DNA from 2 places in the Ruminococcus sp. RTP21484sp1_RTP21281st1_A8_RTP21281_210402 genome. Region 2 is predicted to be linked to the other one. Evidence: a T-box and tRNA genes for the amino acid it is inferred to sense, from the RefSeq annotation. Region 2 holds a T-box; the other holds one or more tRNA genes.
The links. A T-box is a leader RNA that pairs with one kind of tRNA and senses whether it is charged. The one in region 2 lies ahead of metG (methionine--tRNA ligase), so its partner is inferred to be a tRNA-Met.

Region 1 (16,505 bases), on a different contig from region 2:
TGCTATGTTTCTGAAATATTTGCCGCTTCCGGTTACCAGGAAAAACTCTCCTGCAAGTCCCGGCACCTCTGTGCCGATAGGCTGCCACTCGCCTGGTGCATTCAGACGTGGACGGATCATTTCTACTTCTTCTGCTTTCAGACGATAGCTTAAGTTTCCGCCGTTTCTCTCATGCCAGCCCTGCTGGAAACCATCGTCTGCCATTTTAATAAAGCCCTTCATAAATTTGGAATCTAAAATCTTCATACCATCTTCTCCTCTTCTATTTTTCGTATCGCCAACTGACGTTTCCTAATAGGAAAAACAATTGTCAGCTGATCGCAATTATGATCTCAGGGCATGTTTGTGAGCTCTTTTTTATGAGACCATACGAATACGCTGCGTCCGTTCTTTTTCTTCTTGCAGGTATCCGGTATGCTTTTGTTTGCTCTTCTTGTTTACAGACTCAGTATAACACCAATTCTCATTTTGGAAAGAACCTTACTTGCCAAATTGTTTTCCGCTTTTTGCAAATAAGGACCCAAAATAAAAATTTCTGTTTCCAGAGCATGTTTGAGAAAGGCTCTAGTTTTCTTTTTTTCCAATAAAATAGTAAAAAAATATAATTCTAAATTTTTTTGAAAAAATTAAAAAAAGTTGTTGACAATTTGCGACAGTTAATAGTATAATAGCAAAGCGAGCTGCGGAAGAGAAGATACTTCACAGTTTGTATATGGGGTCTTAGCTCAGCTGGGAGAGCATCTGCCTTACAAGCAGAGGGTCACAGGTTCGAGCCCTGTAGGCCCCATACTTATGAAATGAATATGGCGAGATAGCTCAGTTGGCTAGAGCACGCGGTTCATACCCGCGGTGTCGAGGGTTCGAATCCCCCTCTCGCTATTGTAGATGTTGCAGATTGCAGCATCTTTTTTTTGCCCACAATGATCTTACATAAAGGAGTACCTGCATGAACATTGACCCATCCACTCGTAAACTTCTTGATAATGAAACTACCATCCACGAAGCTCAGATTCGCGCTTTGTTCCAGACTCTTGACCGCAAATTTGGTCTTCGGGGGGCTTCTGTACCTATCCGCTTTGGTTACGATGAAGCTGTACTTGGCTCTTATACCCCGGCTTCTGCTCACGAAAAAGAAAGCTTCTATTTTTCCCTTCTGTTTATTGGTTATGCCGTAAAGAAGCCTCTTTCCAAAGAGGATCGCCTGGATCTTTATAAGCACGAATACGCCCATTATATGCAATACAATATGAAAATACCGGCGCAGTACAACTGGCAGGCAGGAAAGCATGGAAGTGCCTGGAAATACTGTTGCTCTCTTGTGGGCGCCGCGCCTACACCCTATTATAGGATCGGAGAAAGCCTTCTGAAGCACGATTATGACAAAGCTCTGAAAAACCCTATTCACGACAAGACAGTTCCCATCCGGGACACCTACCGTCGTGAACAGGCCTACAAAAGCGCCAAACATAGCGAAGTCAAATTCCAGGTAAATGATGTAGTAACTCATCCCAAATTCGGAGAAGGTACTGTAGAGGAAGTCGTACAGCTTTCCAATTCTGTCAGACTGCATATCCGGTTTGCTGATGATGAAGTGAAAAAAATCGATCAGAAATGGCTGCTACGGTCTGGTCATAAATAGTTATATTTTTACAAAACCCAATAAACTTATCATATAAAAGGAGTAAAAAGCCATGAAAAAAAATCATCATCTACACCGGCAGATTCACCTCTGCCTCATTATTTTACTGCTTCTGTTTTGCAGTTCAAGCCAGGTATTTGCCGCAGCAAGGGTAAATGTGAAAAATACCAGGATTAAATTATCAGCCACAAAGCTTACCTATAATAAAAAGGTACAGCGTCCAAAAGTAAGAGTAACTTATAAAGGAAAAGTCTTGAAGGAAAAGAAAAACTATATTGTAAAGTACTCTAAAGGCTGCAAAAAAGTAGGAACTTACACGGTTCAGATTATTGGAAAAGGCACTTATACCGGCACTGCTAAAAAACAGTTTGTTATTTTACCGCCGAAAGCCCAGATAATGAATATCTATGCAAAAACAGCAACTGCAACTGTAGTAGTAAAAAGACAAACCTCCCAGACCAGTGGTTACCAGCTGCGCTATGCCACTAATTCAAAACTAAAAAATGCAAAAACTATAACAGTCAAAGGTAACAAAAACAACACAATTTGTCTCAATGGCCTCCGTGCCGGGACTACATATTATATGCAAACCCGCACTTACATGACTGTTAAAGGAAAAAAATACTATTCCAAATGGTCTTCTACAGGCCATTGCACAACAAACAGAGAGACAAACAGTACCCACCAAAGTGCAACCCCTACACCTACACCAACGCCTACATCCACACCGGTTCCTACACCCACACCGATTCCCAAAGCTGATCTGCCTGCATACGATAAAGAAGGAACTGCACCAGCTAAATATACATATGAAATTTATGGTCTGGACAAACAGAAGGCAGATATTTACACCGATTGTCCCAAACCTTTTTTTATAAAGACAGACAATCCGGATCCGAACTCTTTTTCCTGTATTTTTAATGGAAATGACTCTCGGACCAGCGCATACAGAAGTGGTTCATCTCGTTTCTTTGATGATATTCCTTTAGAAAACAATGACTCAGAAACTACTTCATTAGAGAAAGTAAAAGGCGGTTATATCAAATACGTGCATTTTTCCGAAGCAGGAACCTACACTGTAGAATTCAGGGAATATTCATTATCAGGTTATACGGTTGCAAATACAGTGACATTAAATGTTCTGGATTATGAACAGGCAAAAAACGCATGGATGATTGACATTATTAACAAAACTACAACTACCGATATGACTCCTTTTGAAAAGATGGACGCTATAAGTGCCTACCTCAGAGAACCAGGCCGCTTTAAATATTTAACCAGATATAACGATCATACAGTCTCTCTGGCAGCAGATCCCAATGCTCCATTTTTTGTAACTTACCGTTGGGACTCTAGCACATCACCGGCAATTCTCGGTGAGTTCGCTGAATTAGTCGGTGGATTTGATGATATTCATTATTGCTTTGGTGATTATCCGGTTGGCTCTCCATCATGGTCCATATGGCATTATGTGGTAAAGCTTACTATAGGAAATGAGACGCGAAACTACGCCGTTTGCCCAATGGCTTCAACCGGCAACGTTGAAGAAATCAAAATGATTGATTTTTCCGATCTGAGTAATATGCGAAAGTTCGGATAATCTTAATTTAACAAATCAAAAAAGTCCCCATCCCACTGTTTTAATTGCAAAAAACAGTGAATGGGGACTTTTTTCGATTATTCTATTTTTTAAGCTTCATTTTTACCGGCTCATACGTGGTATTCGTTTCATAGTCATATCCCCGTATTCCGATTTCGTCGGCAAGGTCCGTTTTCTGATAGCTTCTCTGGAAGGTGGCTTCTTTTCCAGACTCTGCCACCTCTGAACCACCGCCAAGGTCGGAAAGCTGCCACAGATTTCCATTCAGATCCATTACATCAAGGGAAATACTGTCGCACTCTTCTAAGAAGATGCAATGGATTGTGACGTAATCGCCCACTTCTGTTTCTTCTATATCTGCGGACAGGATCTTTACTTTTCCATCTGCAGTTATCCCTTCACCATCCACAGGCACATAGGTCATACTTTTCCCCTGGCTCTTATCTTCCAGCTGAAAAGTAATGTTTGTACGCATCACATCATCAACGCACTTAGCATCAGGAAGCGTGGCAGTTCCGATGCAAGAAACGGTAAGATTCTTACTCTCATTTGTCTTTACCGCGGAAGAATAGAAATCTACTACATCATCTTCCAGATTTCGATAATTTCCCACTGCTGTTTCAATGCCCAGATCTGAATCAAAATCAAAGCTGGCTCCGACCTTTACGATGGTCAGTCCTTTTTCTGCGGCATATTCTTCTATTGTCTTATCACTTTCAATTCCAAGATTTCTTACAGGATCCTCATTCAAGGCATCTTGTCCTGCCAGAAGATACTTGCCTCTTTCTTTCGCTGTAACTTCCACCACCACCTGGACACTGTTTTTATCACAAAGGGCTTCCTTCACGGTGTAAGTAAGAATGGAATCTCCATCTTCCTGCTGCACCGGATCTTTTTCAATCAGCTCCTTGGCTTCTTCCGGCATCTTATTTCCAACTTCCTGGAAAAAGCCGGAAATGCCTATATACTTCTCTGCAGCAAAAACAGTGGCACCAAATACCATCACTGCCGCAAATGTCAAGATCAAACTGCGCTTCCAGTTTTTCCGTGTACCAATTTTTCCCATTCTGTCAGTGCCATTTATTACTTTTCCCGTTTTTTCTTCTTTCTGATACCCTCTATTAGACTCTGCCGAATTCTCTATCATTTCCAAGGTCTCATTTACACGCCTGAGCACACATTCCGGCACTTCTGTTTCTTCTGAAAAAACATCAAACAATTTATCATCCATGAATATATCCTCCTTCATACTCTGCACGAAGCTGTTTTCTGGCTCTGGAGAGCCTTGTAAGCACTGTATTCTGGCTGATTTCCAGAAGAGCGGCAATTTCCTTTACACTAAGGGATTTGCTGTAATACAAAAGCATCACCACCTGGTACTTCTCATCCAGGGATGCCAGGATTTCCTTCCATTCACAATCTACATAGCCAGGTTCCTCGAAGATTCCCTCTTCCATTTCCATCGTAGGAAAAACGCGGCCTTTGTGCCGAAGCATTTCATTGCAGTTATTGATCAGGATCCGAATCATCCAGGTTTTGAAGTAAGAATCCTTTTTTAAAGTGGAAAGCTTCTCATAACACTTTAAAATCGTTTCCTGTATGGCATCTGCCACATCTTCGTCATTCTTCAGATAGGCCCAGGCTACTTTGTACATGCTCTGGGTATTCATCCGGATGAGCTGTGCAAATGCACCGGAATCTCCGGCTTTTGCCTTTTTCACCAAATTTTCCATAAGGGTTTTCGCTCCTTTTTTTGTGTTCTGCAGTACACGAAATATATTGCTGTATTTCCTTTTACATACATTAGATGGAAAAGGCAGGGAGAATATTTCATCGAATATAATTTTTCGCCCATGATGAGTGAATACTAAGCATAAAAACAAGAATATTAGATATGTGTAATATTTTACACGGTCGGAGATTTTTAATAAATATAGAAAAAGCTGGCATTTGCAATTTATTCACTCACAAATGCCAGCTCCTATAATCCTATTTACTTATTTATTTGAAGTACTCAACACCAGACTCAAAGATCTGAATATCCTGCTGTCCATAGATGTTGATTGCAACGCCATTGTCGCGACGCTCGCTGTGTGCCATCTTACCAAGGACACGTCCATCCGGGCTTGTGATACCCTCAATGTTGTATGTAGAACCATTGATGTTGGATTCTTCGGACTGATCCAGCTCTCCGTTTGGATTTACATACTGGGTAGCTACCTGACCGTTTGCAAGAAGCTTGGTAAGCCATTCATCGTTTGCTACGAAGCGTCCCTCACCGTGGGAAGCCGGGTTGCAGTATACACCGCCAAGAGCCGCTTTCTGCAGCCATGGAGACTTGTTGCTTACAACCTTTGTGTAAACCATCTTAGAAATATGACGTCCGATGGTGTTATAGGTCAGTGTAGGAGAATCCTCTTTCTGTCCGCAGATCTCGCCGTATGGAACAAGTCCCAGCTTGATCAGCGCCTGGAATCCGTTACAGATACCAAGTGCAAGACCATCTCTCTCATTTAACAGCTTCATAACTGCCTCTTTGATCTTTGCATTCTGGAAGGCAGTTGCAAAGAATTTCGCAGAACCGTCTGGCTCATCACCAGCGGAGAAGCCGCCTGGGAACATGATCATCTGTGCCTGATCAATGGATTTCTCAAATATTTCCACAGAATCACGGATATCCTCTGCACTTAAGTTCTTAAATACCTTAACGTCTACCTCAGCTCCGGCTCTCTCGAATGCCTTTGTACTGTCGTACTCACAGTTTGTTCCTGGGAATACAGGAATGAATACGCGAGGTTTTGCTACTTTATGCTTGCAGACATAAATATTCTTTGTATTATAAATACCATTCTCATAGGTTGCTTCCGGATCTGCTGTCTTTACAGCCATAGCAACTGGTCCATCGTTTTCTTCACCAGAGGTTGTCTTAAAGACCTTCTCCAGAGTACCTGTCCATGCCTTGTAAGCCTCATCCAGTGTAATCTCAGCATTTCCGTAGGAGAATTTGCCATCAGCTGTTACTTCACCGATCACGGTGTATGTGATGGAAAGCTGACCAACCTTTTCAGCCGGAACCTCCAGAACCAGATCACCGAAGCCTGGTGCAAAGAAGTCTCTTGGATCCAGGTTATGCTCAATCTTCACGCCCATTGCATTTCCAAATGCCATCTTGCTGACAGCTGCAGCAATGCCGTGACGGTCAAGTGCATAAGCGGAAACCACTTTGCCTGCCTGCATGTCATTGTGTAATTTCTCGTACTGATCCATAATTGCCGCATAGTCCGGTAAATCGTACTGATCTTTCGGAGCGCGAAGCCATACCAGTTTGTTTCCAGCCTTTTTCAGCTCTGGTGTAATCACATCCTGAAGCTTGGCAACATCCACTGCAAAGGAAACCAGTGTTGGCGGAACATCAATGTCATTGAAGGTTCCGGACATACTGTCCTTACCACCGATAGACGGAAGACCGAAGCCCATCTGTGCTGCATAAGCACCAAGAAGTGCTGCAAATGGCTGGCTCCATCTCTTTGGATCCTCTGTCATACGGCGGAAGTATTCCTGGAAGGTGAAACGGATCTTCTTATAATCACCACCTGCTGCCACGATTCTTGCAACAGATTCTGTCACTGCATAAGCAGCTCCGTGATATGGGCTCCAGGAGGATAAGTATGGATCAAAGCCATAGCTCATCATAGTTACAGTATTAGTTGTTCCATTCTGTACAGGTACCTTTGCAACCATTGCCTGAGTCTCTGTAAGCTGATTTTTACCGCCATAAGGCATAAGAACGCTTCCTGCACCAATGGAGCTGTCAAACATCTCTACAAGCCCCTTCTGGGAGCATACATTTAAGTCTGCCAGTGTGGAGAGCCATTTTTCTCTTACATCCGCTACGTCCGGACGCTCTTCAAAAAGGTTGCCCTCTTTATTCGGAATTTCAACTTCTACAGTTGTCTCCTGATGTGCACCGTTGGTATCAAGGAATGCACGGGAAATATTTACAACCTCTTTTCCTCTCCAGGAAAGCACCAGTCTTGGCTCTTTTGTTACAACTGCAACCGGAACTGCTTCCAGGTTCTCTTCGTTTGCAAAACCAAGGAATTTCTCTACGTCTTCCGGAGCAACAACAACTGCCATACGCTCCTGGGACTCGGAAATTGCGATCTCAGTACCATCAAGACCTGCATATTTTTTTGGAACTTTGTCCAGGTCGATCTGAAGACCAGGTGCCAGCTCTCCGATTGCTACGGATACACCGCCTGCACCGAAGTCGTTGCATTTCTTAATAATATAGCTGACTTCCTCACGACGGAACATACGCTGGATCTTACGCTCTGTAGGTGCATTTCCTTTCTGTACCTCAGCGCCGCAGACCTCGATAGAAGCCTCTGTATGTACTTTGGAGGAACCGGTAGCACCACCGATACCGTCACGTCCGGTACGTCCTCCAAGAAGGATGATGATATCTCCCGGATCAGAATTCTCACGGATAACTGCACGTCTTGGAGCCGCACCCATAACTGCACCGATCTCCATACGTTTTGCAACGTAGTTCGGATGATAGATTTCTTTTACATAGCCGGTAGCAAGACCGATCTGGTTACCGTAGGAGCTGTAGCCGTGAGCTGCGCCACGAACCAGTTTCTTCTGCGGAAGCTTGCCTTTCAAAGTCTCTTTTACGGAAACAGTAGGATCTGCTGCTCCTGTTACACGCATTGCCTGATATACATAAGTACGTCCGGAAAGCGGGTCACGGATTGCACCGCCAAGGCAGGTAGCTGCACCACCAAATGGCTCGATTTCTGTCGGATGGTTATGTGTCTCATTCTTGAAGTTGATCAGCCATTCCTCTTCTTTTCCATTTACATCAACCGGCACTACAATACTGCAGGCATTGATCTCGTCGGACTCTTCCTGATCCTGAAGCTTGCCTTCGGATTTCAGTTTCTTCATAGCCATAAGAGCAAGATCCATCAGGCAGACGAATTTGTCGTCCCGTCCCTTATAAAGGACTTCTCTGTCGGAAAGATATCTGTTATAGGTATCAACGATAGGAGTTTTATAATCACCCTCGTCGAATTTCACCTGTGTAAGCTCAGTGGAGAATGTGGTATGACGACAATGGTCAGACCAGTAAGTATCCAGAACACGGATCTCGGTCATGGATGGATCACGCTTCTCCTCGTTCTTAAAATAGTTCTGGATATGAAGGAAATCCTTGAATGTCATAGCAAGGTTCAAGGAGCTGTAAAGCTCCTTTAATGGTGCTTCTTCCATATCGCGGAAGCCATCGAAGATCTTAACATCTTCCGGGTCTTTGAACTCTGTAACCAGTGTTTCCGGCTTCTGAAGGCCTGTTTCACGGGAATCTACAGGGTTAATGCAGTGATTCCTGATTGCCTCGAATTCTTCCTCTGTAATGTCACCTTCGATCACATAAGTAGTTGCTGAACGGATGATTGGCTGTGCATTTTCGTCCAGGAACTGCACGCACTGTACAGCGGAATCGGCTCTCTGGTCAAACTGTCCAGGAAGGAATTCTACAGAAAAAACATGTGCGCCATCTGCTGCCTCGAATTTCTCCAGATAAAGGTCATCTACCGGAGGCTCGGCAAATACGGTATGGCATGCTTTTTCAAATACATCATCAGAAATATTCTCTACGTCATAGCGGATCAGTTCCCGCACGTTTGTTACAGTCTTAATGCCCAGATAAGAGCTGATCTCATGCTTCAGTTCTTTGGCTTTTACGGCAAAGGATGGTTTCTTTTCTACGTATACTCGTCTTACGTTACTCATTGGAAAACTCCTTTCGTGAATGTGAAATCATAGTGTGGTGTGCTTTTTCATTTTGAAAAAATTGGATGACTGCGCAAAACTGCAGCCATTCTTGCACATTTTCGTTTATTATAGTATCATAGGTTTTGTCATAAGTAAAATTAATATATCTTATATTTTTTATTACTATTACTTCTATATGTAAATAAACAAGGCACATCAGTCATAGCAGAGCTACTTCTTGTGCTTGTCACAAGAAGGTTCGTCTTTCTGTGCATCGCGAAGCGTGTTACTGGTCACGGAGTGGACAGTAACGAGTTTGATTTTGGAGGATTTATATATGGATATCAATCTTGAATTATACAAATGCTTTTACTACGTTGCCACCACCTTAAGCTTCTCTGAAGCCTCCCGCCAGCTGTTCATTTCCCAGTCTGCAGTAAGCCAGGGAATCAAGGCTCTGGAAAAAAAGCTGGGACGGGAACTGTTTTTCCGAAGCACCAAGAAGGTTTCCCTTACCCCTGAGGGAGAAATACTTTTCCAGCATGTCAAACCGGCCCTGGAAATGCTTTCCCAGGGAGAGGCACAGCTTCTTGAGGAAGACAGACTTCAGGGGCAGCTTCGGATAGGGGCAAGCGATACCATCTGCCGGTACTTTCTGATTGACTACCTGAAGCGCTTTCATCAGGATTATCCCGGAGTGCGGATCAAGGTCACAAACAGCACCTCCATGGGCTGCGTGGAGCTTCTGGAAAACCGTCAGGTGGACCTGATCGTAAGCAATCTTCCCAATTCCCGGCTTACCGCACACACAAAAGTACAGATGGTAAAAGAATTTCGGGATATTTTTGTTGCCAATCCGGACTTCTTTCCACTTGAAGGAAAAGCCCTGGAAATAAAGAAGCTGATGGAATATCCTCTTCTCACCCTTTCGTCCAAAAGCACAACAAGTGAATATCTTCATCAGTTTTTTGCATCCCACAGACAGAATCTGATTCCGGAGGTTGAGCTTAACAGCAATGATCTGCTTATTGATCTGGCACGCATTGGTCTTGGAATTGCCTGTGTTCCGGATTACATGCTGGCTTCTTTACGGGGACAGGAAACCTCTCTGATAGAGGTCAGCCTGAAGCAGCAGCTTCCGCCCAGACAATTGGCCCTTGTATATCACGAAAGCCTTCCCTTATCCCAGGCTGCCCAGAAGTTTTTTGACTATTTTTCATCAAAAAGCACAAAAACTACTTCTTTTTAGCATATTTTGATAGCTAAATATTACCATATCATGTACAATGTAGATGTATGAAAAAAACAATGGGAGGTATTAAATTTTATGGATCTTTCAACTTTGGTAAAAATGTCAAACACTTACGGAAGCAATCCTGCTTACGTTCTTGCAGGCGGTGGAAATACTTCTGTCAAAGATGAAACCACACTGTATGTAAAGGGCTCCGGTACACAGCTTGCCACCATTAAGGCAGAGGAATTCGTTGAGATGAGCCGCGCCCGTCTCAATGAGATCATGAAAACAGAGTATCCGGGAAATGACACAGAGCGTGAAGCTGCCTATCTTGCAGATGTAATGGCGGCAGTAACAGATGCAGATAAGACCAAGCGTCCAAGCGTGGAAGCATTACTCCACAATTTATTTGCATATACCTATGTACTGCATGTTCATCCTACTCTTGTAAACGGTCTGACCTGCGGCAATGGCGCAAAGGCACTTTCCGAGCAGCTTCTTGGAAAAGAGGTTCTCTGGATCGACATCTGTAAACCAGGATACACTCTTGCACGTATCTGTTATGAGAAAATGAACGCTTATAAAGAAGAATTTGGAAAAGATGTTCAGGTTCTTCTGCTTCAGAATCACGGTATTTTCGTAGCTGCAAATACCGTAGAAGAGATTGGTGTTTTATTTGATGGCGTGATCTCCACCCTTGAAAAACAGGTAAAACGAACAGCTGACGTCAGTGATGCTGTTACCCCTGAAAAAGAGGCTGCTGCACAGAAGCTTTCCCAGCTGCTCGGACATGCTGTAGAGGTTGTACCGGCTGCTGAAGCAGATAATTTTGTAAAAAATAAAGAAGCTGCCGCACCGCTTCTGAAACCATTCACCCCTGATCACATTGTATATTGCGGTCCATATCCGTTATTTGTTGAAAACATTGATCAGGCAAAAGAAGCACTGGATGCATTTATGGCTGAAAATGATAAAGAACCAAGACTGATCCTGGTTCAGGGCGTTGGTGCATTTATTATGGAAGATGACAAGGGGAAAGCTGCCAAGGCTCAGCTTCTTGCTAAGGATGCCATCAAGCTTGCTGTCTATGCAGAAAGCTTCGGCGGTCCGCTTCAGATGACAGATGAGATCACTTATTTCATTACCCATTGGGAAGCAGAGGCTTACCGCAGTAAGAAATAAAGAAAAGAAAAAGATTCTGGTAAAAACAGGATGTTACAATCTTGTTTTTACACAGAATCTTTTTTTGCAAAATGTTCGCCACAATTTGTGTGTTTTTCTATAGTGCTCCCAGCCTCTTACTGTGGCAGAACTCCATCTGCTGCTTCAATATACGGATTATCGATCTCATCAAAGGCGCCCTCGTCAACCTTGGCTGCATAGGCCGGGTCGATTGGCATTTTGCCAAGAACCGGAACATTCAGGGATGCGGCAATCTCGTCAATGTGGCTTTCGCCAAATACTTTCAGTTCTTTGCCGCAGTCTGGACATTTCACATAGCTGTAGTTCTCTACAAGGCCCAGAACCGGCACCTTCATCATTCCAGCCATATTGTATGCCTTCTTCACGATCATGCTTACAAGATCCTGTGGAGAGGTTACGATCACGATTCCCTGAATCGGAAGGGACTGGAATACAGTCAGCGGAACGTCTCCTGTTCCTGGTGGCATATCTACGAACAGGTAATCTACATCACCCCAGATAACATCTGTCCAGAACTGTTTTACCATGTTGCCAAGGATCGGTCCCCGCCAGATTACCGGAGTGTCCTCAGTTGGAAGAAGCAGGTTAATGGACATAACCTTGATTCCGTTTTTGGTCTCCATAGGGAAAATACCGCTGTCGTTTGCCTGGGCAGCGCCTTTCAGGCCATACATTTTCGGGATGGATGGTCCGGTAATGTCTGCGTCAAGGATTCCTACTTTATAGCCTTTCTTTGCCATTCTGTTTGCAAGAGATGCTGTCACGAAGGATTTTCCAACGCCGCCTTTACCACTTACAATACCGATCACATGCTTTACATTGGACATTGCATTCATTGCAGCCTGCATGCTCTGCGGATTTTTCTTGCTGGCACAGCCTTCACAGCTTGATTTGTCGCAAGTCTTGCTGTCACATTCTTTTGCCATTTTTATCTATCTCCTTTTTCCTTATTTATTTCATAAACCTGTCAATTGCACGTTCCAGTTCCTTGATGGCGTCCTTGTCTCCATGCTCTACCGCATCCACAATACAGTGTTCAATGTGATCCTGTAAAATAATCTTGCCTGTATTATTAATAGCAGATTTCACTGCGGAAAGCTGGATCAGCACTTCGCTGCAGTCCCGGCCGTCTTCCACCATACGTTTGATGGATTCCAGGTGCCCGATTGCACGGGAAAGCCGGTTCAGTACAGCCTTGGTCTGTGCATGACTGTGGTGATGTCCGTGTTCTCCATGGGAATGCATGACAGTGGTGCCATCTTCCAGAACATGGGTATGCATATGCTCTTCCTCGCCTTCATGCAGGTGGTTCTCTAAATGTTCTTCTATCATGTCATCCTCCTGTATTTGCCAACCATTTCGCATATCCAACAGTGTTCTGTGGATGGTTTCTGACTGGTGTAATTCTTTTGAAGCACGTCCGTTTATTATAACATACTTCCCTTAAATATGCACTATTTCTGATGATTGTATTAAAAAATATGCCTTAGAGCCTGTTTGAAAAATCATTCCCGCAATCTGCACGCCCCACTTTGCGGTATATTTTGTCTGAATTCGGTTGCCGTAGCCCGCTACGGCGCCCTCATCCGGACAAAATCTCCCACAAATTGTGACGCACATCTTGCGGAAAGTCTTTTTCAAACATGCTCTAAGGTCGTTGTTGTAAGCAGTAGCTTAAAATCCGCTTCGTGACCTGCAGCTTATATTTCCGTAAAGGAACATCTCTGTTTGATCTGGGAGGTCTGGATGTCAAATATGATGGTGCCATCTTCCAGAACCGTCTTCTCATAGGTTACTTCTTTTCCCTTAAATTTATTCTTTACATATTCTTCCGGGTCTTCTATCTCCACCTCATCTACAAACACATCCCGCATCTGATTCCTGGGGCATTTGTTGAAAATTTCCCAGATTACTTCATACTCTTTCATATTCTCACCTGCTCTTTTTTGTAAAACTATCTGCTCCTTTGTCATCTCCCGCATTTGCATTACTGTTTATCCGGCTGACTGCAGATGTTTTTCACAATAAAGCTAATCCTTTTTCCATAAATTAATTTCATTATAGATATTTTGTACTTTTTTGTCAAAAATAATTGAACTTCTTCAGAGAATGTCGTATCATAGAAATACTAAAATCGAAACGACATGAAGCGAAAAGGAGATATAGCCATGCAGCTTTTAAAAGAACGTATTCTGAAAGATGGCGTTGTGAAACCAGGCAATATATTAAAGGTAGACAGTTTCCTGAACCACCAGATGGACATTGACCTGATCAATGAGATTGGTAAGGAGTTTAAGGCGCGTTTCTCAGACTGCCCCATCACCAAGATCCTCACTATTGAAGCTTCCGGTATTGGCATTGCCTGTATTGCAGCACAGTATTTTCATGTTCCTGTAGTATTTGCCAAGAAATCCCAGAGTGTAAACCTGGACGGCGAGATGTACTGCACCAAGATTGAATCCTTTACCCATAAGAAAGTTTATGATGTTATTATTTCCAAGAAGTTCCTTAGTCCGGAGGATCACGTACTTCTTATTGATGATTTCCTTGCAAATGGCTGTGCTCTTCTCGGACTGATCGATATTGTAAAGAAATCCGGAGCTACTCTTGAAGGTGCCGGAATCGTAATTGAGAAGGGCTTCCAGCACGGCGGACAACAGATCCGTGATATGGGTGTCCGTCTGGAATCTCTGGCTATCATTGATTCCATGACAGATGATTCCCTAACCTTCCGCGATTAATTTTTAGGAGCAAAAATACCAGTAATCACCAAACGATTACTGGTATTTTCATTTTACTTACGTATTTTCATTTTACTTCCGTTTTATGCTTTTCCACTACTCTGCAGCTTGCTATTGCTCTCCTGGTTTTCTCCATCCTTTACAGCCGGAACTTCTTCTGTGCTCACTTCAGGCTCATCCTTTGGAATTACCTGGCTCTTTTTCTCAGGCTCACCACCTTCCGGTGTAAGACTCGCCTCCGGCGTCACTGTCACTTCCGGTGTCGGACTTACTTCCTCGGGAACAGGCATAGGAGAGGCTTCCGGCGCGATCATTTCTGCCAGATAGAATCCATTATCCACAAGAATCTGATAATTATCCTTATCGATCAGCTTTCCATCACAGGTAACCGTTCCAATGATCTTCACACCATTATCATACTGGGAATAATTATTGATATCAACGTCATCCCCATTCAGGTAGGTTTCCACCAGCTTCGTCAGTGCTTCTGCCAGATCCCGGCGATCCATCATGACTGTAAAACCGATTTTTTCTTCTGCCACACTTTTAACAGCATCTGCATCTGCATTTACACCTGTGATCAGAGGCCAGTTCTCATCACCAGGCTGGAGCTGCTCTTTTTCCAGAAGCTCCAGAGCTGCCAGAGCAAAATCATCAGAAGCAGTGCAGATAATATCCGGAGTTTTCTCCAGAGAATAAAATTCGTCTATCTCAGATTTCAGCTGCTTCTTCGCAGTATCTGTATTCTGATCCATAATGCTGGTTTCATCAAAAGTCACACGGCCGGAACGGCAAATCAGGGTACCATCGTCAATATACTCCTGCAGAACCTCCATTATTCCGTTAAACAGGAATAACGAGGCGTCATCATCCGGAGAGCCCATAAGAAACTCTATGGTACGGGCACCTCTGTCTTCCCGGACTTTATCCAGTTCTTCTTTCTCTACAATATTTTTGGCAATCTCTTTTCCAATTGCACGCATATTAAAAGTGACAAAATATTTCACGTTGGGCGTATCCATGATCAGATTGTCATAGTCAATCACCGGAATTGAGAGCTCAGAAGCCTCTTCCAGTACATCTGTAAGACCATATGGATCAACAGGTGAAATTACCAGTGCTTTCAGTTTCTCATCCTGAAGAAGCTCCCTGATCTGTTCTGCCTGGGTGTCAGAATCGTCCCCGGCAAAATACATAGCAGCTTCATAACCTGCCTCTTCCAGACGTGATTTCAGTTCTGTACGCTCCAGACTGCTGTTGATATCCTCTCCCTCTTCCGGAAGCAGAACCCCCACCTTATCAAGATTTTCCTCCGGGGCTTCAGTTGTCTCACTTTCTTCTGAATTTTCATCACTTTTATCACTGTCCTGTTTATCGGACTTTCTATTCGTATCCTTTTTGCTGTCAGCGTCCTTCGTGTCTCCAGTGCCCTCATTTTCGTCCTCAACGCTCTCTTTTACAGCCTCGGTGGCTTCATTTTTACCACAGCCTGTGAGAAAAGCACTGCACACCAGAAGTCCGGTAAGAAGTCCTGCAATTTGCTTTTTCATAAAAATTCCTTTCTATGTAACTTCATATCATTCTCTATTTTCAAGCTTTTTCAAATAGTATTCTTACTTATATTCTTTCAGGATTCCCTTCAGATAATCACGGTAAGCCTGAACTGACTTCTTAGGCTTCATAAGGATTACATCTTTCCCCATGCCTGTAAGCCATCCGTAAAACTCAGAGGTCTCATCCACCTGCACTGCAGCAACGAAAGTATCCTCTTCTTTCTCCTTGTACTGGGCATAATTTCCAAGTGCTGCCATGACTTCTTTCTTTTTCTTATTTCTGCAAAGAAGCTTCACCGGTTTATCCTCCTCAGAATCTGACGGTGGAAGCAGCCAGGAATTTTTCGCTTTTTTGTGAGCCTCATTGGAAAATGCACTGCCTTCATTCTCTGCTCCAGCACTGTTTTTTGCAGAGTCTTCCGGATTTGCACCATTCATTTCTGTAGTGGATGTATTTACGCTCTCTGCGGCAGCTTCTCCGGCAACATAATATCCGGTATACTTTCCTCTTTTAAACTTAATGTCCATGCCAAAGCTTCTCAGCACTTCCATATCGTCATAAATACTTTTTCGCTCAGCACTGACTCCGTTTTCCTGAAGTCTTCCGATAATTTCCTGCATAGTGCACGGATGTGTTTCACTGGTCTCTCTCAATATTTTTTCAAGATAAAGGATTTTCCCTTTTTGATTGATTCCTTTTGCCATATCGTTCCCCTTATTTTTATCTGTACATATCCCAGAGCGTGTTTGAAAA
Region 2 (16,505 bases):
ACCAGGTTCAATATTACTAATGACAAAATCTGCAGTACTATAATATATAGGCTGCAGATTTTTGTTATTCCGGCATTCCAAACATTTTTTTGTCATCAAATGGCTGGTATACAATTCCTATTTACTGCAAATCAGATAGTATCTATGTCTTATTGTCACGAAAACCAGTCATTTATCACATATAGGTTGTTTTTTCAGACAAAATCAGATAAAATTTATAGTAGAGTAGTAACGATTCCGCACATTCACAGTGATATCCTTCTGGATACACAGAAATCATGTTTTTTACGATTTCGCGCCGCATTTCTCGTTTTTTCTGTGAACTTCGTTCACAAAAACACCTCGCGGAATAATGTCTGCTGAATCGTTATGTAGAATAATTAATAAAATCATTTTCGGACAATAACTGTACAAATTAACGAAACCACTATGTCTGCTCACACAGGCACCACCAGATATGAAATTCATGATTTCTGCGCCAATGCACTCCTGCTATTGGCATCAGGTGGCATTCGTTTACATAATTTTTCCAGTCATTGACCGGTCAAAAAGAAAGGAGTTACAATATGGGACTTATTAAAGCAGCACTTGGCGCCGCAGGCGGTACACTTGCAGATCAGTGGAAAGAATTTTTCTACTGTGATGCCATCGACAATGACGTTCTGGCAGTAAAAGGTCAGAAGCGCACCTCCAAACGTTCCTCCAATACCAAGGGAAGCGACAACATTATCACCACCGGATCCGGAATCGCAGTCGCAGACGGACAGTGTATGATGATCGTAGAGCAGGGCAAGATCGTTGATATCTGCGCGGAACCAGGCGAATACACCTACGATGCTTCTACCGAGCCAAGTATTTTCTCTGGAAATCTGGGCGACGCCATCATGAACACTTTCCACACCATTGGCAAGCGTTTCACTTTCGGCGGTGACACTGGCAAAGACCAGCGTGTTTACTATTTCAATACCAAAGAACTGGTGGACAATAAATTCGGAACTCCGAACCCGATTCCATTCCGTGTTGTAGACCAGAACATCGGACTGGACATTGATGTTTCTGTCCGCTGCAGCGGTGTTTATTCCTACCGCATTGCAGACCCACTTCTCTTCTATTCCAACGTCTGCGGAAACTTTGAACAGCAGTACGACAGAGAGCAGATCGAGGGACAGCTGAAAACAGAATTTATCTCAGCTCTTCAGCCGGCATTTGCCAGCATTTCCCAGCAGGGAATCCGTCCAAGCGCACTTCCGGCTCATGCACTGGAACTCTGTGATGCCATGAATCAGGCTCTCACCCAGAAATGGAGTCAGCTTCGTGGTCTCGTGATCGTATCTGTTGCCATGAATCCGATCACTCTTCCTGAGGAAGATGCCCAGATGATCAAAGAAGCTCAGCGTATGGCTATCCTCCGCAATCCTGCCATGGCAGCCGCTACTCTTGCAGGAGCACAGGCAGACGCCATGAAGACAGCAGCAGGCAACGCTGGCGGTGCCATGACCGGTTTCATGGGCATGAATATGGCAGGCATGACTGGCGGTTTTAACGCACAGAATCTTTACGCTATGGGACAGCAGCAGGCAGCTCAGGCACAGCAGATGGCACAACCACAGCCAAATCCGGCCGTATCCCAGGCTCAGGCAGGCGGTTCTGCTCCGGCAGCCGACCAGTGGAAATGCTCCTGTGGTGCTTTGGTTTCCGGTAATTTCTGCCCGGAATGCGGCGCGAAAAAGCCTCAGGCGCCTGCAGCAAATGCAAGCTGGACCTGTTCCTGCGGTACTGTAAATACAGGCAAATTCTGCACCAACTGCGGTTCTCCGAAACCGGCTATGAAGCCTCGGTACCGCTGTGACAAGTGCGGCTGGGAACCGGAAGATCCAACCAATCCGCCGAAATTCTGTCCGAACTGTGGCGATCCATTTAATGAAAACGATACCCAGTAAAAAAGCAGCATAAAAGGAGATGAACTATGTCCGATTTACTTGAATATAAATGCCCCTGCTGCGGCGGAGCAATCGAATTCAACAGTAAGCTCCAGAAAATGAAATGTCCTTACTGCGACACTGAATTTGATATGGAAACCGTCAAAGAATTTAACGAAGCAGCAGCTAACCAGCAATCTGATGAATTGAACTGGGAAAGTGCTTCAGACAACTCCTGGAAGGAAGATGAAGCCAGCGGAATGTCCGTTTACATATGCCAGTCCTGCGGCGGAGAAATCGTTGCCGATGAAAGCACAGGTGCTTCCTCCTGCCCATTCTGCGGCAATCCGGTAGTAATGTCCGGCAAATTTTCCGGTACCCTGCGTCCGGATTTTATCATTCCGTTTAAGCTGGACAAAAAGGCAGCCAAAGAAGGTCTGACCAAACATCTTCACGGCAAGATCCTTTTACCCAAAGTATTTAAAAAGGAAAATCACATTGACGAGATCAAAGGTGTTTATGTGCCTTTCTGGCTTTTTGACACCGACGCCTCTGCAGATATCCGCTATCATGCCACCAAGACCCGTTTCTGGAGTGACAGCGACTATGATTATACGGAAACCAGCCATTACTCTGTTTTCCGGGCTGGAAACATCGGGTTCGACCAGATTCCGGTAGACGGTTCTTCCAAAATTGACAATGATTTAACAGAGTCTCTGGAGCCTTATGTAATTTCCGAGGCTGTGGACTTTGCCACTCCTTACCTGGCAGGATACGTTGCGGACAAATATGATGTATCCGCAGAAGAATCTGCTGAGCGCGCCAACCAGCGTGTAAGAAAAGCCGCTGAAGATGCTTTTCGCGATACGGTCATCGGTTATGACAGCGTTACCCCTGAAGATACCCGTATTCAGTTAAAAGGCGGTAAAACCCACTATGCTCTTTTCCCGGTATGGCTTCTTTCCACCACCTGGAAGGGCAACCACTATCTGTTCGGCATGAACGGACAGACTGGTAAATTTGTAGGAAATCTGCCTGTAGATAAAGGTATTTTCACTAAATGGTTCCTTGGACTTACTGCAGGTTTTTCCGTTGCTGCTTACGCCATTGCATGGCTGATTCACACATTTTGTTAAGGAGGAACATGCCATGAAAAAACAATCATTTGGAATTATTCTGGCGGCAGCGCTGGGAGCAGGAAGCCTTTTCAGTGCAGTTATTCCAGGCACAGATGCGCTTTTTAATACTGCTTTGCCAGGTACGGGAGCTGTTATGGTACAGGCCGCAGCTTCCAACAGCTTTGGCGGATCCGACAGCGAGGAAGATGACTCTTATCAGGACTTTGCAGCCTCCGAATTTTCCCTTGTCCTGGACGAGGCAGATCTTCTCACAGATGAGGAAGAATCCCAGCTTCTGGATAAGCTGGAAGCCATCACCGGGGAATACAACCTGGAAGTGGCAGTTGCCACAGTAGAGTCTAAAGAAGGCAATGAGATGAACTTCTTTACAGACCATTTCTTCGATGAGAATGGATACGGAACCGGCGAAAACCACGACGGAATCCTGTTCATGGTCAGCATTGGCGACCGTGAATGGCACATTACCACCCACGGATATGGTATGACTGCGTTTAACGATGACGGACTTGCTTATCTGAAGGAAAATGTAGAGCCTCTGTTAAAGGATGAAAACTTCTACGGCGCTTTCGATACCTACGCAGATCTGTGTCAGGATCTGTTGGAAATGGCTGCTAACGGGGAGCCTTATACAGAGCCCTTTTCTCCCATATGGATTCTCATTTCCCTGGGAATCGGTCTTGTGCTTGCGTTTCTGTGCACCATGGGCATGAGAGCCCAGCTGAAAAGCGTACGGACACAGGACAGCGCAGTGGATTATGTGCGCCAGGGAAGTATGGAACTGACAAGATCAAACGATATTTTCCTGTATCACACAGTTACCAAAACAGCGAAACCGAAGGATAGTGACAGTTCCTCCGGCGGCTCAGACAGCGATCACGGAGGTACAGGCGGAAGCTTCTAAAAAAGATTCCTGCTTGCAGAATTCTCCGCCTGCGGCAGGTCGCCTCGAACGGCACCTCCCCTTCTGCCGCAGTGCGATTCTGCCTGGTAATAGGAAATTCCAACAGCATTTTCTATTACAACAAAAAAAGAACTCGATTCATACATGGCGAATAAATGTACTTAGAGCCTCTTTGAAAAAGACTCCCGAATTTATTTGCTTTGAATCGAGTTCTTTTTATATATCAGCTAAACGGACATTTCACCTGCCGGCAGCATCACCATATAGGAAAGCCAGCTGGATCAGTCGTCTTCCATCTCCTCTTTCTTCTTTGCAGTCTCAAACACATAGTCATTTCCCGGAAGAACGGCGTTCAGCAGGATTCCTACAATTGCAGCAAGTGCAAGTCCTGTAAGAGTAATATGTGCGCCTGCGATGGTAAATGTAAGTCCATCGGAAATGCCAAGACCACAAACCAGGATAACCGCTGTAATAACCAGGTTACGGGAACGTGTCAGGTCTACTTTGTTCTCAACTACATTACGGACACCAACAGCAGAGATCATTCCATAAAGAATAAAACTGATACCACCGATGATCGCAGACGGAAGGGAACTGATCACCTCAGCCATCTTCGGGATAAAGCTGAGGATAACTGCATAAATAGCAGCCAGACGGATTACCTTCGGGTCGTAAACACGGCTCAGAGCAAGAACACTGGTGTTCTCTCCGTAAGTTGTATTTGCAGGTCCACCGATCAGTGCTGACAGAGAGGTTGCAAGTCCGTCACCCAGAAGTGTACGGTGAAGCCCCGGGTCTTCGATGAAATTGCGGTCAACCGTTGCGGAAATAGCAGAAATATCGCCAATGTGCTCCATCATGGAAGCAATTGCGATCGGTGCCATTGCAAGGATTGCAGTAATGTTAAATTTGCAGAGGAAGAATTTCGGAACACCTACGATCGGCGCACTTGCTACTCCTGCAAAGCTGAGGATAGCACTTCCATCTGCGTTTGTCATACCCAAGGCATTCATGATCAGGGCAACCACATAAGAAACAACAATACCCATCAGAATCGGAATAATACGGAACATTCCAACGCCCCAGATGTTGAAGAAAATAACAGTTCCAAGTGCGATCAAAGCAAGGATCCAGTTCTGGGATGCGTTGCTGATTGCAGACGGTGCAAGGCTAAGACCAATACAGATAATAATCGGACCAGTTACAACCGGAGGCAGATAACGCATGACGCGCTTTACGCCAATTACCTTAACGATCATTGCAAGTACCAGATACAGAAGTCCTGCTACAAACACACCACCGCATGCATATGGAAGCTTCTCTCCATAAGACATGTTGGCAAAAATTCCGGTGTCAAGCTCTGCAACGGTGGCAAATCCGCCAAGAAATGCAAATGATGATCCTAGGAATGCAGGTACCTTCAGCTTAGTCAGTACATGGAACAGAAGTGTTCCAAATCCGGCACAGAACAGGGTTACCTGAATGGATAAGCCCTCGCCGTGAAAATAGTTGTTTACCAGGATCGGCACCAGAATGGTAGCGCCAAACATGGCGAACATATGCTGGAGCCCCAGAATCAGCATCTGTGGGATTCCCAGCTTTTTGGCATCATAAATGCCCTCAACTCTGAATTTCATAAATATAGTTCCTCCTTTTCCCTTAGAGCCTGTTCACAACCTGACTGGTAACGCACTTCACACTGTACAGAAATCATACATTCGCATGATTTCTTCCAATACGGTCTATACTGTGAACAGCAATCGTTACTGTTCACTGGTAACGTTCCGCGAGGCGTTTTTTGTGAACAAAGTTCACAGAAAACCCGAGAATTGCGGCGCGAAATCATGCGAATGCATGATTTCTGTGCATCGCGAAGCGCGTTACTGTGAACGGAGTGAACAGTAACCAGCAATCTTGTTATAGTATAAAGTATGCGACAAATTTTTACAATTATTGACTTTCTATAGAAAGTGCGATATGATTTTTACAGTATTCCCATAGAGCATTTTCAATACGCTCTGGAACCCGTTTAAAAAAGGTTCTGAAGGGATTGTTAGTTCCTGTTCACTGGTAACGTTCCGCGAGGTGTTTTTTGTGAACAAAGTTCACAGAAAATCCGAGAAGTGCGGCGCGAAATCATGCGAATGCATGATTTCTGTGCATCGCGAAGCGTGTTACTGATCACGGAGTGAACAGTAACGATTGTTATTGCATAGGGCAATGGCAACTTTATCACACTACGGAGGTTTTTATCATGTCAAATTTTTCAGATATGGACAATGTTTTTATTATGGATCACCCGCTGATCCAGCATAAGATTTCCATTCTTCGTAATAAGGAGACCGGAACAAATGAATTCCGCAAACTTATTGAGGAGATTGCAGTTCTTATGGGTTTTGAAGCTCTTCGCGATCTTCCCCTTGAGGATGTTGAAGTTGAGACTCCTATTGAGACTTGCAGAACTCCTATGATTTCTGGTAAGAAGCTTGCTGTTGTTCCTGTACTTCGTGCAGGTCTGGGTATGGTAAATGGTATCACCACTCTGGTTCCATCTGCCAAGATCGGTCATATTGGTCTTTACCGTGACCCGGTTACTCATGAGCCTCATGAGTACTATTGTAAGCTTCCGGATCCTATCGACCAGCGTCTCATCGTTATGGTTGACCCCATGCTTGCAACTGGCGGCTCTGCTATCTCCGCTGTTAACTTCATCAAACAACATGGTGGAAAGAGCATTAAATGTATGTTTGTTATCGCTGCTCCGGAAGGTCTGAAACGACTTCATGAGGTGCACCCGGATGTGCAGATCTATGTAGGACATCTGGACAGAGAACTGAACGACCGCGCTTATATCTGCCCGGGACTTGGCGATGCAGGCGACAGAATTTTTGGTACTAAATAGATTTTTGACCAGAGCATATTTAAAAAAGGCTGAATTCCGGAAATTATCTCATTTCCAGAATTCAGCCTTTTTTTGCCCGATCATGCTTTTTCCATCTTCGCCTTATACTCTACGCAAAGCATGGTAATATCATCAAACTGCGGTGCCTCTCCCACAAAAGCATCAATATCTTTTTTCACTTCAGGCAGAATTTCTGATGGTGTTCTGTCTTTTACACGATTCAGAACCTGCTCCAGACGCTCCATTCCATAAAGCTGATTTTCTACATTTGTAGCCTCAGTCACACCGTCTGTATACTGGAAGATCAAATCTCCCACATCCAGCGTCATACTGCCGGCTTTATAGTTCATATCTTCAAATCCAGCAAGGACAAAGCCTGGACGAATCTTATATGCCGCAAAACTGCCGCCTGCTTTACAGATAAATGGCATTTCATGTCCAGCATTTACGAAACAGAACTCTCCTGTCACCAGATCCAGCACACCTTCAAAAGCAGTGATAAACAAGCCTTCACTGTTTGCCTCACAAAGAAGATTATTTACAGTAGAGAAAACCTCCCCCAAATCTCTTCCTGGTGTAGTGTGATCCTTGATAAGCGTTTTTCCAATGACCATAAAGAGCGCAGCCGGAACACCTTTTCCGGATACATCGGCCATAACAATTGCCAGATGTGTCTCATCTACCATGAAGAAATCGTAAAAATCACCGCCAACTTCCTTTGCAGGTGTCATAGTTGCATAAATATCAAATTCCTTACGATCCGGAAAAGCCGGGAAAATACATGGCAGCATGGATGCCTGAATATTCCTGGCGATATCCAGCTCAGTGCCGATTCGCTCCTTCTCAGCAGTCACTTTGGACAGATTGGCAATGTAATTTTCAAGCTCTTCCATCATAAAGTTGAAAGAGTCACTTAGTGCCTCGATCTCATCACCAGTTTTCATAGTAATTCTCTGATTCTCAAACTTTCCGCTCTCTGTAATCTCCTGGGTAAAATCAGCCAGCCTGCTGATCGGTCTGGTGATTGTCTTTCGCACAAAGACAATATACGCAGCCATCGTCACTGCGATAATGCAAAAAGAAATCAGAAACATATTGATAAGAAAGGAATTCAGATAATTCCTGACCTCTTTCATATCCAGAATATACTGAATTTCTGCCAGAGCCTTTCCATTCTCGTCCAGAATCACCGAAATGCCCGTGTAATTATAGCCATAGCTGTTGTCCGTCACAAGCGGATGATCCACACCTTTATTCTGCTGATACTGGTTCCATATGGTAATATATTTCTCCATGTCAGCAGGATCATCAGGATTTGCAGCATCAGTGTACAAAATGTCACTTCCATAGGCAATCTGATTCGCAGGATCATCTCCCAATTCCTCAACCAGGGCATCTATGTAGAAATGAACACTGTCTTCATCCGGAACAACCAGAGACAGATATGTAGCATCGCCGTCCTTTTTCAGCTTGTTAAACAGCGTGACCATTTCCGAATATTCTTCTGTCTTGTCCCCGCCTTCTGCCAGGATTTTCTTCACATCCGAAACCGACATCATATCTGCAATACTATTGCTGTTCGTCATTACCCTCTGTGCATATAGATTTTCCAGATAGGATCTGGAGCTTCTATAACTGAAAAGAGAAATGGCAATGGTAAGGATTACACCGATCACGCCAAGTGAAAGTATAAATTTAGGAAGAAGTTTTATTTTCATTTGCAATTCCTTTCCTTAACTTTCTTAAAATAAACCTCTGCATCACACTTGCAGCGTCCTTTGCAATATGGACAATAAAGTTCTTTTTTATTATACCAGATCATCTTTGCAGAAAAAAGATGAACAAACCTGCATTCCTGAAGTGCCTTTTCCAGAGGAACTTTACCGCCTGCATTCCAGCAGATGATAAACACTTCCCCTATGCCCTTCTCCGCAAACTGCCTCAACGCATACTTCATAAGCCAAACTGCCAGTCCCTGTCTGCGAAATGTTTCTTTTATTCCTACAGACTGGATCTTTCCAACAGGTGCCAAAGTATCTTGTTGGCATACCTGTTGAATTTTCTGTTCCGTAAGCCTGGTATCCTCTGCAATCTGCTTCTCATTGGTAAGATAGTAATAAATATATCCTGCAAGCTCTCCTTCTGCAGTTCTCAGCAGAAGGAATGCCCGTTCACTGCTTCCAATGGCCTGCTCAAGCTCTTCTTTCTGATACAGATTTTCGCCTACGCACCTGTCCATAAGCTGCAGTGTTTCCTCAATATCCTCTTTTTCCAATGAATACAGACAAAATTCTCTGCCAGAAGCCCCAAACCTCCCTGTCTTTTGTGTCATAAGCTTCCCTTCTCACAGGACAAAATCTGCATGCCCATTGTAATCTCCGATTCCTCACTCAGAATCAGCTGCTGAAGTTCTTCATAATTCTTCTTCAGCCAGTTCTGCCAGTCCTGATATTTTCTGTTATCCGGTTCTTCCGCCAGCAAGATTTCCACATCCTCGGGCAAATAGGAAAAAAAGGTCTGGAAAATATCTTCTTTTTGCTGCTGTTCGCCTTTGGCAGCGGAAATCCCCTTGCACCAGACATGGATATGATCGTATCCGCAGTTGGTCAGCCAGCCGGGAACGGCCTGACCGGTTTCTCTTTTTCCTGCGTATTTGTCCTCTTTTAAGATATCCAGAAACTGTCCAAGAAGATTCTTTTCATCTGGAGCCAAAGTGGATATGCGGTCATTGCTTTCTGTGATAAAAATCACTCCGCCTTTTTTCAAAAAATTCTTCAATGTGCGAAGCAGCTTTTCCCCATCATGCAAATGCATTAATACAAAAGAAAGACAGATCAGATCAAATTCTCTGTCTTCCGGTTCCGTGCATAGCTTCTGAAAATCCGCGGAAAACGAATCCCGATCCACATCCATCTGATAAAAAGAAAATTTAGTATTTCCGTACTGACTGTTGGCTCTTTCCACAAGCTGCTGATTATACTCCAGGCCAATCACCCTGGAAATCCTGTCATCTGAAAAGCGGTGAAAGGTTCGGGCTCCATCATTGCAGCCAATATCCAGAACAGAAAGTTCTGACTTTCCCTTAAAAAAATGCTCTAACGCAGGTTTCTCTGCCTGTGACAACAGCAAATTCTGTCTTCTCAGTCGTTCCCTCTCTTTTTTTTCCTGAAATACTAACTGACTTTGCACTACTTGTCTCCTTGTCCGTCAAAATTTATGCTCTGAATAATAACCGCTTCGCATTCTCTTCCGTCACTGCAATTACTTCTTCTGCAGTAATTCCCTTGATCTGCGCCAGGGCTTCTGCAACATAGGGCAGATTCAAGGAGGAATTTCTCCTGCCTCGATTGGGCTCCGGTGCCATGTAAGGGCAGTCCGTTTCCAGAACGATCTGGGACAGCGGCGCTATGGCAGCTACTTCTTTCAGCTTCTTTGCATTTTTGAAAGTAAGCACGCCGCCAATGCCAAGATAAAGTCCCATTTTCAAATATTCCGCCGCAATCTCCTTACTGTAGGAAAAGCAGTGAATGATTCCTCCGAACATATCTTTTTTCATATATTCCTTTACAATCTCCAGAGTGTCCTCGGCTGCATCCCGGCTGTGGATCATAAATGGCAGCTTCTCCTCCCTAGCAATGTCCATCTGCGCCCGGAACATCTCCTGCTGCTGTTTATGCTCTGCCTCTTCCTTATGCCAGTAGTAATCCAGACCGATTTCTCCGATGGCGACCATTTTCTCCATATGGGAAAGACGCCGGATCTCATCCAGAGTATCCTGTGTCATAATTCCTGCATCGTCGGGATGAACCCCCACTGCGCCATACACAAAAGGATACGCTTTCATCAATTCCAAGGTCCCGCCAAATCCTCCGACGGACGCGCACACATTTACAATACAGCCCACTCCCCCGTCTTTCATGGAAGAAAGGAGCTGATCTCTGTCTTCGTCAAATGCCTCATCATCATAATGTGCATGTGTATCAAATATCATTTTTCTGCCTCATTTTTCTTTGAGATACAACAATTATAGCATACAAAAATTATACCAGTAAAGTGTTATAAACCGCTTTTTGAAAGTTCTATTTCAGTGTTCCGGTCTTCTCGGCGGCTTCACATCACTTTATAAATTTATAAAAAGCGGACATGTTTACTGGTTCACTGCATCCATAGCAGGAATAAATGCTGTCATCGGCTCCGTCCTTGGCGCAAAGCTTAATCTGATCCTCTCAGCCAAATATCTGCAGATAATAATGGTACTACTCCTTCCCGTTGCAGCGGTCTTCATCCTTGCCAACAAAAGCTTAGGCGAAGAAAGCAAGATGGACACCCTTTCCAGAAGACAGCTTGCAATCCGGGCGGTACTCATTGGTCTGATATTAGGTGCCTACACAGGTTTTTACGGTGCCGGAGGCGGTGCATTTATTTTGCTTGCTTTTACCACGCTTACCAAACTGGATCTGATCACAGCTTCCGGCAATACCAAGGACAGTGACGGAAAATGAAAAACCAGATGAAAATGATCGCATATGCTGTTGAACCGGAAGAACTTCCTGTTTTTGAGAAGTATTACCAGAATTACAATATAGACCTTAAGCTTCTCAGCGAAAAACCTACACTAAAAAATACTGCCCGTGGTTCCATCATTGATTCAACAGCACTTATCAAAGCACTTGAAAGCGGCCATATTGCAGGAGCAGGTCTTGATGTAATTGATGGAGACCGGAATATTTATTACCGGGATCACAAAAATCAGATGATTATACATCACGAAATGGCAATCTTAAACTCTATGCCTAATGTACTTATGCTGCCTCACGCCGCATATTTTACAGATCAGGCACTGGAAGATATGGTGCACAACTCTCTGATTGTAACAAGCCAGTATTTTAAAACTATGAAAGAGCAGCCATAAGCAGTCTTCGTCAGCCCCCAAACTAAGAATCCCCTCCACAAAAGCAACTGCTGCATAGTGGAGGGGATTCTCATTTACTATAAAATTTATGAATATTTACTGCCTTGCACAATTTCCAGCTTCCCCGGTCATAATCTCAATACCATGACCAAGAGCTCCAATAATGTATTCCAGACTCTCCTTTACTGCTTTCGGACTGCCTGGAAGATTAATGATCAGAGTCTTTTTTCGGATTCCGGCTGTAGCGCGGCTGAGCATGGCGCGGTTTGTGATCGTCATGCTGTAAGCGCGGATGGCCTCCGGGATTCCCGGAACCTTACGTTCTGTAATATCTTCGGTGGCCTCCGGCATAACATCCCGCGGGGAAAAGCCAGTTCCGCCAGTAGTCAAAATCAGTTCTGCCTGATTCTCATCTGCGATTTCCGCCATTCTCTTAGAAAGCATGGCACGGTCATCTGGAAGAATATCCATAGAGACTACCTGATAGCCTTCTCTTTCTACGATTTCCTGAATCGCCGGACCGCTTAAATCTTCCCGCTTACCCTGAAATCCCATATCACTGGATGTGATAATTGCTACTCGCTTCATTTTTCTCCCCTTCATTTTTTATTTCTTTGAACAAAAAATCCCCACTCTTACCGCCAGTTTTCTCTACCAGGTGAATATCTGTCATCACCATATGCTTGTCGATTGCCTTGCACATATCATAAATTGTAAGAAGAGTCACCTGAACACCTGTAAGGGCTTCCATTTCCACACCGGTTTTACCGTCTGTCTTCACAGTGCAAAAAGTGCGGATAATTCCATTTTCTTTTTCAATTTCGAAATCAATGGTACATTTGGTAACCGGCAAAGGATGGCACATAGGTACCAGATCCGAGGTGTGCTTCACAGACATGATCCCGGCAACTCTGGCAACGCCAAGAACGTCTCCCTTTGCCACAGTGCCTGCAGTAAGATGCTCCATGATTTCTGCTCCAACCTGGATAGAACCTGTTGCAATTGCAGTTCTGTGGGTAATCGGTTTATCCGAGACATCCACCATAACAGCATTACCATTTTTATCAAAATGGCTTAGTTTATTACACATAATTCGTCCCTTTTTATAACAATATTAACCTATTATATTATATTCCGGCTATATCAGATGGACGCTTCCGGTCAAAATCAGCAGATTTCAGATCCTGTCGGCATATTTTTTTCAGGGCTGACTACGCATACATTTCCCTCAGCATCCTCTGCGCAGAGAATCATTCCCTCACTAAGAATTCCTGCAAGTTTCGCTGGTTTTAAGTTGGTTACTACCATAACCTTTTTGCCAACCATTTCCTCTGGTGTATAGTAAGCCTTGATTCCAGATACGATCTGGCGAACCTGGCTTCCAATCTTAACCTGGGAGCAAAGAAGCTTCTTGGATTTCTTCACCGCCTCACAGGCAATAACCTCACCAACCTGGAACTGAAGCTTTGCGAAATCATCAAATGTGATCTCCGGCTTCGCCTCAATATCTACAACCTTCTCCTCTGGCTTTTCTTCCTTCGGCTCTTCTTTCGGTGGATGAAGCTCGTTTACTTTTTCCATAACTTCTTTGATGTCCATACGGGCAAAAAGGATCTCCGGTTTATCTGTTACCTTGTTTCCTGACGGATACAGTCCAAATGTCTTCAGATCCTCAAGAGTTCTCTCTGAAGCATTTAACTGACCAAGGATTCTCTTTGTTGTGTCCGGCATAAAGGACCCAAGAAGAGTGGTTCCAATGCAAATGCCCTCAACCAGATTGTAAAGAACGGTTGCAAGACGATCCTGTTTGGATTCGTCCTTTGCAAGTGCCCATGGCATTGTCTCATCAATATATTTGTTGCAGCGTTTGAAAATAGTGAACACTTCTGTGATGGCATCTGCTACACGAAGTTTCTCCATCTTTGCATCAACCTTTGCAGGAACAGAAAGAATGAAGCTCTTCAGATCATCGTCAACAGGTTCTGTTACGCCTTTATTCTCTACCACGCCGCCAAAGTATTTGTTTGACATGGAGATGGTACGGTTTACCAGGTTTCCAAGAGTATTTGCCAGCTCGGAATTCATACGCTCTACCATCAGCTCCCAGGTGATCACACCATCGTTGTCAAACGGCATTTCATGAAGTACGAAATAACGGACAGCATCAACGCCGAAGAAATCAACCAGCTCGTCTGCGTAGATAACGTTTCCTTTGGATTTGCTCATTTTTCCATCGCCCTGGAGAAGCCACGGATGACCGAATACCTGCTTCGGAAGAGGCAGATCCAGTGACATCAGGAAGATTGGCCAGTAAATAGTATGGAAACGGATGATATCTTTTCCAATAAGATGAAGGTCGGCAGGCCACATCTTGTTAAACAGTTCAGAATTGTCTCCATCGCAATCATAACCGATTCCGGTAATATAGTTGGTCAGGGCATCCAGCCATACATATACAACATGCTTCGGATCAAAGTCTACCGGAATTCCCCATTTGAAAGAAGTTCTGGATACGCACAGATCCTGAAGTCCCGGAAGAAGGAAGTTGTTCATCATCTCGTTCTTACGGGATTCCGGCTGAATGAATTCCGGATGTGTCTTAATGTGCTCAATCAGACGGTCTGCGTATTTGCTCATTTTGAAGAAATAAGCCTCTTCTTTGGCTGGTACGCATGGGCGTCCGCAGTCCGGACATTTTCCGTCTACAAGCTGGGATTCTGTGAAGAAGGACTCACATGGAGTACAGTACATTCCCTCGTACTCTCCCTTGTAGATGTCCCCTTTTGCATACATTTTCTTGAAAATCTTCTGAACCTGTTTCTCATGGTCTTCATCTGTGGTACGGATGAATTTGTCATAGGATGTGTTCATCAGATCCCAGATGCTCTTGATCTGACCGGATACGTTATCAACGAATTCCTTAGGTGTAACACCTGCTTCTTCTGCTTTCAGCTCAATCTTCTGGCCATGCTCGTCAGTTCCGGTCTGGAAAAATACGTCGTAGCCCTGCTGTCTTTTATAACGCGCAATGGCGTCTGCCAGAACCGCCTCGTAGGTATTGCCAATGTGCGGCTTGCCAGATGTATAGGCAATGGCTGTGGTGATGTAATATTTTGGTTTACTCATTGTATTTCCTCCTTTTCTGTGTAACAAAAAGAGCTGGTTAAACTTCTCCTTCCTGTCACAACATAAAAAAACGTCTTCTCAAATATACTGAGAAGACGAGTTATCCCGTGTTACCACTTCTATTCATTCCCGCCTCACGGTACAGATGGAAAAACCATCTTCGGGAATCTCACCGGGTACCTTCATACCCTTACGCTATAACAGGCGTTCCTGTCGCAGCCTAAATTACTTCAACTGCGCCCCTCCAAAGCCATCTTCCATCTGTTCCATACACACCCCCTCTCAGCCTGGAAAAGCAACTCTTAACTGCTCATCTCCCGGGGGATTCTCTGTAATGCGGTACGCAAATGTACTCTCTTTTTCTATGGGTTTGGCTTATAAATTCATATAAAAGAGCGTATCACATTTTAATGGGTTTGTAAACCCAAATTTATCATTTTACAGCGATGCAATATTTATAATTTTAGTGTAAATTTAGCCAAATTACTATTGACAAATTTGCAATTATCTTGTATATTAATATCAGTAACAATTACTATTATTGAGAGAAAGGAGGAATCAGATGGCCACATTGAAATACAGCCGCCAGAGAGAATCTATTAAGGAGTTTCTTACTGGCAGAACCGACCATCCCACCGCTGATTTTGTTTATGAGAATATGAAGCAGATTTATCCAAACATCAGCCTTGGAACTGTATACCGAAACCTCTCTCTTCTCGCTGATCTGGGTGAAATACAGAAGCTTTCCAGCTTTGGCGGAGCAGACCGATTCGATGCCCGCACCGTTCCCCATTGTCACTTTATGTGCACCCGCTGCGGCAGAGTGATGGACGTATTCAGCGAACATATTGATAAAAGCCTTGAGAGTATTGCAGCTGACTTTAAGGATGGTCAGATTTCCGATTATAAAGCAAGATTTTTCGGAATTTGCAAGGAATGCCTGAAGGAAGAGTCTCACTAATCAGTTGAATAAATTTTTCATTTTCTGATCATAGCTATTCTGTAGGGAATTACAGCCGCTCGACAAGCAATGGCCACAGCACCAAACTTTAAGTGAACATTCGATCCTGTTAGAAAAAAGTTTCAATAACTCTTGACAAGCAAGAAACAATATGTTACCATAAAACAGTAATGATTACTATTATTAAAAACTAAATAAAAATTTTATATAAGAAAAGGAGAATTTAATTATGGCTAAATGGGTATGTAGTGTATGTGGTTATGTTCATGAAGGTGACACAGCTCCGGAAGTATGTCCAATCTGCAAGGCTCCGGCTGAGAAATTTACGAAACAGGATGATGAAATGGCATGGGCAGCTGAGCATGTTGTGGGCGTTGCTAAAGGTGTCAGCGAAGACATCCTTGCTGATTTAAGAGCAAACTTCGAGGGCGAGTGCTCTGAGGTTGGTATGTATCTTGCTATGGCACGTGTTGCTCACAGAGAAGGATATCCGGAAGTTGGTATGTATTATGAGAAAGCTGCTTATGAAGAAGCAGAGCACGCAGCTAAATTCGCTGAGTTATTAGGTGAAGTTGTTACAGACAGCACCAAGAAGAACCTTGAGATGCGTGTAGCAGCTGAGAACGGCGCTACAGCTGGTAAGAC

Region 1: it encodes a tRNA-Met, which carries the amino acid that the T-box ahead of metG (methionine--tRNA ligase) is inferred to sense. The anticodon was not compared.

The regions. Positions count from the first base shown of each region.
Region 1 is NZ_JBCPGE010000026.1:728-17,232, forward strand. It holds gene rhaD (rhamnulose-1-phosphate aldolase) at 1-246, opposite strand, end outside; tRNA gene AB5170_RS12965 (tRNA-Val) at 715-787, shown strand; tRNA gene AB5170_RS12970 (tRNA-Met) at 806-879, shown strand; gene AB5170_RS12975 (hypothetical protein) at 947-1,639, shown strand; gene AB5170_RS12980 (hypothetical protein) at 1,692-3,239, shown strand; gene AB5170_RS12985 (hypothetical protein) at 3,322-4,470, opposite strand; gene AB5170_RS12990 (RNA polymerase sigma factor) at 4,463-4,972, opposite strand; gene AB5170_RS12995 (phosphoribosylformylglycinamidine synthase) at 5,241-9,038, opposite strand; gene AB5170_RS13000 (LysR family transcriptional regulator) at 9,358-10,269, shown strand; gene AB5170_RS13005 (class II aldolase/adducin family protein) at 10,348-11,436, shown strand; gene AB5170_RS13010 (Mrp/NBP35 family ATP-binding protein) at 11,553-12,383, opposite strand; gene AB5170_RS13015 (metal-sensing transcriptional repressor) at 12,409-12,738, opposite strand; gene AB5170_RS13020 (DUF6783 domain-containing protein) at 12,901-13,065, opposite strand; gene AB5170_RS13025 (DUF6783 domain-containing protein) at 13,006-13,149, shown strand; gene AB5170_RS13030 (hypothetical protein) at 13,158-13,385, opposite strand; gene AB5170_RS13035 (xanthine phosphoribosyltransferase) at 13,626-14,198, shown strand; gene AB5170_RS13040 (substrate-binding domain-containing protein) at 14,282-15,748, opposite strand; gene AB5170_RS13045 (WYL domain-containing protein) at 15,812-16,456, opposite strand.
Region 2 is NZ_JBCPGE010000024.1:47,287-63,791, reverse strand. It holds gene AB5170_RS12665 (SPFH domain-containing protein) at 567-1,940, shown strand; gene AB5170_RS12660 (hypothetical protein) at 1,967-3,055, shown strand; gene AB5170_RS12655 (TPM domain-containing protein) at 3,069-3,959, shown strand; gene AB5170_RS12650 (uracil-xanthine permease family protein) at 4,241-5,596, opposite strand; gene upp (uracil phosphoribosyltransferase) at 6,232-6,861, shown strand; gene AB5170_RS12640 (SpoIIE family protein phosphatase) at 6,942-8,579, opposite strand; gene AB5170_RS12635 (GNAT family N-acetyltransferase) at 8,576-9,193, opposite strand; gene AB5170_RS12630 (bifunctional 2-polyprenyl-6-hydroxyphenol methylase/3-demethylubiquinol 3-O-methyltransferase UbiG) at 9,190-10,050, opposite strand; gene AB5170_RS12625 (TatD family hydrolase) at 10,076-10,852, opposite strand; gene AB5170_RS12620 (TSUP family transporter) at 10,932-11,363, shown strand; gene AB5170_RS12615 (NAD(P)-dependent oxidoreductase) at 11,360-11,773, shown strand; gene AB5170_RS12610 (molybdenum cofactor biosynthesis protein B) at 11,870-12,361, opposite strand; gene moaC (cyclic pyranopterin monophosphate synthase MoaC) at 12,330-12,863, opposite strand; gene metG (methionine--tRNA ligase) at 12,941-14,899, opposite strand; T-box leader at 14,988-15,273, opposite strand; gene AB5170_RS12595 (transcriptional repressor) at 15,462-15,860, shown strand; gene AB5170_RS12590 (NADH peroxidase) at 16,090-16,505, shown strand, end outside.